2 regions of the Bacillus nitroreducens genome follow, and region 1 is predicted to be linked to the other one. Evidence: riboswitches for the same ligand, from Rfam matches in the RefSeq annotation. Region 1 holds a riboswitch; the other holds the start of a gene.
The links. Region 1 has a riboswitch for cyclic di-GMP ahead of ACWPVE_RS10860 (EAL domain-containing protein). Riboswitches for the same ligand answer to the same signal wherever they lie in the genome.

Region 2: it holds a riboswitch for cyclic di-GMP, as region 1 does, so the genes downstream of both, ACWPVE_RS12585 (ISL3 family transposase) here and ACWPVE_RS10860 (EAL domain-containing protein) in region 1, are expected to answer to the same signal.

What each region holds. Positions count from the first base shown of each region.
Region 1 covers NZ_CAXHYI020000003.1:1,447,822-1,452,526, forward strand. Annotated here, with positions in the region: gene ACWPVE_RS10850 (methyl-accepting chemotaxis protein) at 1-834, opposite strand, end outside; partial or broken gene ACWPVE_RS10855 (methyl-accepting chemotaxis protein) at 859-1,578, opposite strand; gene ACWPVE_RS10860 (EAL domain-containing protein) at 1,677-2,384, opposite strand; cyclic di-GMP riboswitch class I at 2,652-2,735, opposite strand; gene ACWPVE_RS10865 (M20 family metallo-hydrolase) at 3,166-4,443, opposite strand.
Region 2 covers NZ_CAXHYI020000003.1:1,817,302-1,822,006, forward strand. Annotated here, with positions in the region: gene ACWPVE_RS12575 (S1C family serine protease) at 1-1,249, shown strand, start outside; gene ACWPVE_RS12580 (DNA-binding protein) at 1,552-2,121, shown strand; cyclic di-GMP riboswitch class I at 2,148-2,233, shown strand; gene ACWPVE_RS12585 (ISL3 family transposase) at 2,445-3,665, shown strand; gene ACWPVE_RS12590 (peptide chain release factor 3) at 4,328-4,705, shown strand, end outside.

The DNA.
Region 1 (4,705 bases):
GGATGTTTGTTCCACACCAGCAGCTGATTCTTCGGAGATAGAAGCAATTTCTTGAATGGTTGCACTGATCTCTTGGCTATCATTTGACATTGTCGCTAAGTTCGAGGTGATTATTTGGATATTTGATACCATTTCGCCGATCGCTCTATCGATTTCAGCAAAGGTATCTCCAGTCGTCTTAACCTGAGTAGCTCCCTTTGCCACTTCTTCATAACCTAATTGAAGAGACTGAACAACATTCGTTGATTCTCGTTGAATACTCGCGACAATTTCTGTAATGTCTGACACAGAAACAGATACTTGTTCAGCCAGTTTTCTTACTTCATCCGCCACTACTGCAAAACCACGGCCGTGTTCACCTGCTCTAGCTGCTTCAATTGCTGCATTTAAGGCAAGTAAGTTGGTCTGGTCTGCAATATCATTTATCACAGATACTAGCTTGGATATGTCTTGTGATTGACTATCTAATCCTTTTACTTTTTCTACAGATTCTTGCACAATTTTGTCAATAGTTGCCATTTGTTGAACAGATAACTCCATTAATTGGCTGCCCTCTTCAGACATTTTTTGTACATTATTCGAAGTATCATAGATTTGCTCACCTTTTGAGTTTGCTTCTTGCATCTTCGAAGTAAAGTTTTCCATGGTAGATGCGAGGGTAGAAGAGCTATCGGCAAGAGTTTCTGCACCCCTAGCCATTTCTTGCATCGTAACTGCAATCTGTTCTGAGCCTGCTTTTACTTCACTAGCGGATTGTGCTAATTCTTCACTTTGGCTTGTGACGGTTTCTGACACACCATTTATTTTTCGTAATAGATTTCTAGTATTGTCCATACCCTCATTCGTAGCGTGAATCAATTGTCCCACTTCATCTTTCAGGTTCGTATGTAGGGGTTCTTGGCTTAGATCTCCCTTTGCTACTAATTTCATTTGATCCATTACTTTGATGATTGGTCTTGAAATAAGCGTAGAGGTAATCAACGCTGCGGCTATACTAACTAATACAACCAAAGCGGATACGACTGCTGCCGTGAAAAGGGTTCTTTCTCCAGTTTCTACAACCTCTTTTTCTGTCTGAATAATGGTTTCTTGACTTTTTAGCGCCAAATCTTCATATCCAGCCATAATTTCGCGAACTTCAGCATCGCTTTTTGCTAAATTTTCACGGGCCAACTCTGCATTACCACTGTCATACACATCAAATACTTCTGCTGCCACATATTGACGCCAAGCCACAGTTCTTTTAATAAGACTATCGAATTCCTCGGAAGCACCAATCTCCCTTACAGTCGCTTCATGTCGTTTTCCTTCTTCTGTATAGGCATTAAAACGGTCTTTATAATCTCCACCATATAAGACATAACCACGTGCTGTTGAAATTCGGTTCGCCATCGTACGAGCCATTTGTTCATTCGCAATCAGAATAGGAAGCTCTTCCTGTGCAATTATTCTCGCCTGCTCATTACTTTTAGAGATACTTATGTAAATATAAGCTGTAAATAGAACCATAAGTAAAATAACTAAGGAAAAACCAAATAATATTTTCATTTTTATACTTTTTAAATTTAATCGTTTCATTGTTACACTCCAATTTCGTAAAGTTAATATTTTATGTGCTACATTATTTTCACAAAAAAGCCTACATGCTTTTATATGTAATGCCACTTAAGTGTAGATTAAGCGAGGACTAAGGACTTTAAAGGAGACGGTTTACCTAATAAGTAACCTTGTACATAATTAATTCCAATTGTACGAACTAGTTTTAAATCCTCTTCCGTTTCTATACCTTCAATAATGACGGTGCAATTAAATGCATCGCATAATTTCTTGGCAGACCTAATTAGCTCCACTTTCTTTTGACAAACTGAAAGGTCTTTTGCAAAATAACGATCCAATTTTAAGTAATGTGGTTCTAATTCAATAAAACTTTTTATATCAGAATATCCACTACCAGCATCATCAAGTGCAATTTGGAAACCTAATTTTTTCAGGAACGTTATTCTTTTCATAAAGATAGTAAAATCTTGTATTTTTTCGGATTCTGATATCTCTAGTACAATTTCTTGCTCTCTTACATCGTGGTCTTTTACTAGATTCACAATGAGAGGTAGGAAGGATTTATTTAAGATAGTTGAAGGTAAAATATTTAAAAAAAGTTTTCCCTCTTTTGATGTGTAACCGTTGGAACAATATGTGTTAACTGCGTTTCGAATAGACAAACAGTCGAATTCATAGAGTTGTCCAGATTCTTTCGCCATTCTAAAAATAGATACAGGATTTGGCAGTACCTTTGACCGAATCAATGCCTCAAAACCGATTGGTTTAAGCTTATTTATATTTAAAATGGGCTGAAACACATGATAAAGTTCATTAGCCATTAACATTTAAAAATGACACCCCCCTATATATTTTTTCTGCGTTATGGCTGCTTTGGATGTAGATTAAGATAGGTATTTTCAAAACGGCACTAATTAGCGTTAGTTTTGTGGTTGTGAATAAAGTGCTATGTAGAAGGAAAAATGACTCATAGTATTTTTCGATAAAGCGTTAAAATATTGAGATATTTCCCTTCGAACGCGTATGCACCTCCAATTTTTGGCAATAAAAAAGAACCTGAAGAAAATTCAGATTCATCAATTTGAATACTTTCTTCTGGCAACCAGGCGACCATAGCATTTTCCCTTAGGCCCTTAGCTTTGCGTCCTTACCTTTCGATAAGTTTGCCTTTTTCAATTTAGTTACTAGTTCTAATGCACTACAGTTTTTTATATTTTAACTAAACCTCGACATTTTAACAAGTGATTCGACAAAGTTCTACAAATACCAAAATTATCCGATTATTCTTTAGATGATAAAGGTATCGTTTTAAGAATCAGGTAGGGAATAGAGGATGCCAGCAAGCACTCAAGGACAAATTGCGATTGTACAACATAAAAAGTGTCTCCGAGCGAGTATATAGCCGACAAATCAAGCATCAAATGGAAAAGAAAAGACCTGGAATCAAGTTATCACAGACAAATCGAAGTATACTCAACACCACGAAAAAAATGTCTCCGAGCCAAACGCTCGCAGACAAAATAATAGTAGAGACACATAAAAACTCAAATCTACTTCCAAATAAAAAATGGGACAGTAAATCTGCCCCATTTCAAGTAACCTTAATTCTTAGTAGTTCTCTACAAAATCTTTCAACACATGAACAGACTGCACGCAGTCGCTTAAAGATGTCCATTCGGCTGGGTTATGGCTGATTCCATCTTTGCTTTGGACGAAGATCATTGCAACGGGTAAGACATGACCGACGATCATCGAGTCGTGGCCAGCACCACTTGGTAGGTACACAGGTTCAATACCTTGAGCGACAACTGACTTTTCAATCTTTTTCTGCATGTCTTCACTGATTGGAACAGGTGCTTCACGGATTGTCTCTTCATAATGAAGTTCAATTCCGTGGGCCGCGGATACAGATTTAGCCTTCTCGATCACCATGTCAACGAGTTGATCTCTTGTTTCCTTTTTAATATCACGAATGTCAACGGAGAGCTGAACTTCGCCAGGAATGACATTCACTCCGTTTGGAAGAACTTCGATTTTTCCAACCGTTGCAACTGCTGACGAACTTACTTGTGCTGGAAGGGATGCAACCTCATGGATGAACTGTCCAGCTGCAACTAATGCATCCTGGCGGTCGTTCATTGGCGTGTTGCCCGCATGTCCCGCACGACCTGTAAACGTCAATTTCAACCAACAAGGTCCAGCGATTCCAGTCACAATTCCGACGGGGACGCCTGCTTTCTCCAATCGTTTTCCTTGTTCAATATGGATTTCCACAAATGCCTCAAGCTTTGATAAATCCCTTTTTGATGCGAAAAATTCATCGACAGAAAGCCCAATATCTTCTATCACCTTTGTGAAAGAATCACCATTGATGTCCTTTTTCGGAAGATATTCTTCCCTGGTTGCTTCACCAATCATCGATTGACTGCCACTAAAGCCACCATTAAAACGAGCTCCCTCTTCATCTGAAAAAATAACAACCTCAAATGGGCGTTCTGGCACATAGCCTGTTTGTTTCCATGCTTCAGCTACCTCAAGGGCTGCAAGTACACCGAGTGGTCCGTCAAAATGCCCGCCATTCGGAACACTATCGACATGGGAACCAGATAGAAGTGCTGGTAGATTTGGATTTTTACCTTCCTTACGACCAAATACATTTCCTGCACCGTCTTGGGTTACGGTCAGACCAGCTTCTGTCATCCACTTTTTCACCAAGTCTTTTGCAGCTTTTTCTTCTTTGGAAAACCCGATACGATGTGAGCCGTTATCAGCCGTTCGCCCAATTTCCGAAAGTGCTGCAAGACGAGAGGCGAGACGCTCACCACTGACGCCATTCTTGTCCAACGAAAGATCATAATCCGAAATCAACTTTTCTAATAAGTTCAATGTAGGTCGCTCCTTTTTTGTTTTTTCTCATTCTACCACAAGCGGGGGATATTATTGTACAAAAATATAGAAAATTAAACACGAACGAATGTTCTTATTTTGCTGGTAATCTATTAACTGAAATGTTAAAATAGGGATACAGTTACCTAAGCGGGTGGGCGGTTAGCCACTTCCTTGAGAAGGGGGGTGGTTAGATGACGGCATATGAATCAATGTCAATGGCACTTCAATCGAATCTAGTTCTTCTAGGGGTCCTAACAAT
Region 2 (4,705 bases), 370 kb from region 1:
GGAGACTTATCAGCAATCAGTGGTTTCAGAAGAAACAAAGCATCGAGCATCAAAGCCGAATAAGGAAAAAACAAACTCGAAATGGAAAAGCTTTTTAGGTATGCTTACTGCAGGCGTTCTTGGTTCGGCGTTAACACTTGGGGTTGCCCCACAAATTGATGGTCTCCAAGGGTATTTTAATTCCGAATCCACAACCTCAGAGCCGAACAAAGAAGTGATTGAGACAAATGGTCCTGTACAAATCCAACCGACATCTGTACAAGACTCTGCTACTTCTATCGCAGATATGGTGGAGGAAGCATCAAAAGGAATTGTTGGAATTACCAGTTTACAAGCCCAACAGAATCCTTTTAACAGAGGAAATGCACAGAACATCCCTGGTGGAACAGGTTCGGGAGTTATCTTCCAAAAGGAAGGCGATAAAGCTTACATTGTTACGAATAACCACGTCATTGAAAATGCTAACGAAGTAGAAGTCTCTTTATATAATGGTGAGAAAACAATGGCTAAACTAATCGGAACAGATCCATTAACCGATCTAGCCGTTTTAGAAATAGATGCAAAAAACGTTGAGGCAGTTCTCCCATTTGGAGATTCAGAAGTACTCCGCCCTGGCGATCAAGTATTTGCAATTGGTAACCCACTTGGACTTGATTTATCAAGGACGGTTACATCAGGAATCGTTAGTGCAAAGGATCGTAGTATTTCCGTTGATACCTCTGCAGGTAACTGGGAATTAAATGTTATTCAAACAGACGCTGCAATTAATCCAGGTAATAGTGGAGGTGCTTTACTAAATACACAAGGACAGGTTATCGGAATTAACAGCTTAAAAATTGCAAATAGTGGTGTTGAAGGACTAGGATTTGCAATTCCAAGTAATGATGTTGTCCCGATTATTAACAGCTTAATTGAAAGTGGAAAAATTGAGCGTCCATTTATCGGGATTGGTTTAGCGGATTTGGCCGAAATCCCAAGAATGTATTATGCTGATCTACCTGAGGATATTAAAGAGGGAGTCATTGTTACAAGCGTTGCTCAAAACTCTGCAGCAGATAAAGCTGGTTTAAAAATGACCGACGTCATCGTGAAAATTAATGACACTGAGGTAAAAAGTTCAATGGACCTACGAAAATACTTATATTCACAAGTGAAAATAGGTGATGAAATAGAATTGAGCTTTTATCGTGAAGGCAAGCTTCAAACTGCAAAACTGATTTTGACAAGTAATACCTCTGGTATAGAATAATCTCATTTTGATCCAAGCAATTGCTGCTTGGATCTTTTCCTGTTGCATGATTTCCGACAAGTTATTTGAGTCCCGACATCATTTCCCAGGAAACGACGGCAGGTAAAAGGATGTGACAGCATATGATAGATGATCGAAATTCGACCAATCTCGACAAAATGTATGAAAAAAAGCACTTGACAATTGGAATGATTTTCAAATTACTAGTGTTTTTTTAGTTCAATAGTATGATATGATAATAGTATGTCATCAAAAGGCCTTTCATTCTTAGTGCTATTAAGAATGAAAAGGGGATTTTTGATTTGAAGAAAAGAACTTGGACGTACGAGGAAATAGAGTTTTTGAAGGACAATGTCGGTCGTATGAAAATCTCTACCATTGCCAACCATCTGGAGCGAACAGAAACAGCGGTTGAGATAAAGATCAAAAGATTAGGTATTTCAAATACAAAATCTTTCACCGGCCAATTGACGATGCATGAATTAGCAACTCTATTAAAAATTGATCCAAAGTCTGTGAAACTATGGATTGATAACCATGGATTAAAGTACACCAAAAAGGCAACAAGAAACACACGCAAATTTTACTTTATTAAACCTGAAGATTTTTGGGATTGGGCAAAAGACAATAAAGAACGGGTCGATTTCTCAAAAATTGAAAAAAATGCAATAGTTCCTGAGCCAAATTGGGTAGATGGGGAACGCTCAAAAGGAAAGAGGGTCAACTATAGAGCGTGGACGACCGTTGAAATTCACACTATGATTGAGCAAGTGGCGATAGGTACTCCGTTTTCAGTAATTGGTAAAAGGTTAAACCGAAGCCCCATTAGTATCCAACGTAAGTACCAACGTTTGAATAAGGCAGTTAGATAGGCATCATAGGTAAAGAAAAAACCAAACTATACAAAAGGCAAAATTGTTGAAAAACGATGACGCAAAGCCACGGGCCTAAGGAGAATTTCTCTATGGCGGCTGGGTTGCTATAGAATGGAAGGGTTCCTTTATTTGATGACGAAAAAATACGGGAGAGTCTAGTTTGAAAAGCTAGATTCTCCCGTTTTCTTTTATTCTCTAATTTTAGGCTCTATAATATTTGTTGGGGTTTAAACAAAATTTTGTGTGCATAAAAAAACACGCAAACTCCTCATTCTTTTATACTTGAATTGTCGAGAAACAAGTCTAAAGAATGGAGTTGCGTGTATATGGATTTTACCATGATTATTCCTGGATTAAAAGGGTCTATCCTAACCAATGTTGAAGAAGTGGGCGAAGTTATCCGCCTGTACGTTGAAATGGAGCGAAAAGTACATCGCTGCCCTAAATGTAACCAAAGGACGAGTAAAATTCATGACTATCGTATACAAAAAATTCAACACTTAAAGTGGTTTGAAAGAAAAACCCAAATCTTTTATAAGCGTAGACGATATGTCTGTGAATGTGGGAAACGTTTTTCAGAGAAAAATCCTTTTGTCATGCGTTATCTACGTACCTCAATAGAATGGAATCAAGCTATATCAATTAAAGCAATTAAAGGAAAAACATTTAAGGAAACAGCTGAAATCTACGGGTGTTCATCTTCAACCATTATACGTCGATTCGATCAAATTTCACGAAGTGAAATTCGTCCGGTGGAAGAATTACCTACAGTTATAGCTATTGATGAATACAAGGGTGATACCCGCGAAGGGAAATACCAGTTAATCATTGCGAATGGGATAACAAAAGAACCGATTGATATTCTACCAAATCGTTATAAACGTACGATAAAAGACTACTTAAGAAAGCACGGATCTAGAGTGCAAATAGTCATAATGGATATGAATCATTCCTTTAAAGCAGCCGTTCAAGAGGCATTGGGTAAACCTGTTATTGTAGCTGATAGATTTCATTTTTGTCGTTACATCTATTGGGGGCTTGATGGAGTAAGACGTCGAGTGCAAAACCAATTTCATGGCTACGACCGTAAAAAGTGTAAACGTATGAAACATGTCTTTCATAAAGACTGCCAACGCTTAACTAAGGATGAGAAATGGCATTTAAATCGTTACTTGGAGATGTCGAATGAACTCAAACAAGCATATGAAATTAAAGAGGCATATCGTTCTTGGTTTTTACGTGCCAAAGAAAACGGAAAAAACAGTATCAGTTTGGTTAAAAAGGAATTGGAAGAACTATATAAGTTAATTGAGGATTCAAAGATACCTGAAATGATTAAAGCAATAAAGACCATACAAAATTGGCAAGTTGAAGTATTAAATAGCTTTGCCTATGAATATTCAAATGGGTTTTTAGAGGGAATTAATAATTCAACCAAAGTTCTAAAGAGAAATGCTTATGGATTTAGAGTTTTTGAACGCTTTAGGGCGAAGATTTTATTAACACACAAGTATAAAAGAATTGGGGTACATATTAGTTAACCGAGTTGGTGTGATTCTCCTCTATAAAAAATGATGAATGGTACCATCCATCATTTTTTATAGAGGCCACCAAGCGTAGCGCGGTAGCCTAAAACCCCAACATTTGATTTAGAACCTAATTTTAGGCACTATCGACTCACTAACTAACTCGACTATGTTGGAAGGGAAAGGCACCTATTATTTATGATTTGTTTTAATAGGCTGTACGCAATATGCTTCTCTTAGAATTACTGATCTAACGAATCTCGATCCATAGATTGAACACCTTTCATAATTTGGAACGCAAAACCGACACATACTAGAATAATACTTACAGTCAGAAAATAGGCTAAAAACATGTAAGCTCACCTCAATGTATTATTGTTTATTCTATTTATACTTTTAGTATAGGGGGAACCTTCATGTTTGACTGTGATTTACATCACACAAGTGCATATTTTTCAGATTTTTCCTCAATTAAAATGGAATCAATTCACGTTGTAGTTCTTATTTAATTATGATATATTTTTTTAGATACAATTGCGTGTTCAAAAGGATCACGTGACAAAAACGGCACGGCTTATCTTGTCGACACTAGCACATCCTGTGCGTTGAAAGTTCGAGTCGGTGTAGTGGACTTTTGAACTTTCGATACAATTTGAGATAACGGAAGGGAAATTCACATGAACTATATAGATGAAGTTCAAAAAAGAAGAACATTTGCCATCATTTCCCACCCTGATGCAGGGAAAACGACGATGACAGAAAAATTACTTCTTTTTGGTAATGTAATACGTGAAGCGGGTACGGTAAAAGGTAAGAAATCAGGGAAATTTGCTGCTTCTGACTGGATGGAAATTGAAAAGCAGCGTGGAATCTCGGTTACATCAAGTGTCATGAGTTTCCCGTATGACAAATTCTATGTCAATATTCTTGATACACCAGGGCACGAGGATTTTAGTGAAGATACCTATCGTACATTAACAGCTGTAGATAGTGTTGTGATGATTATTGACTCTACTAAAGGAGTCGAGCCACAAACGATTAAGCTCTTTAAGGTT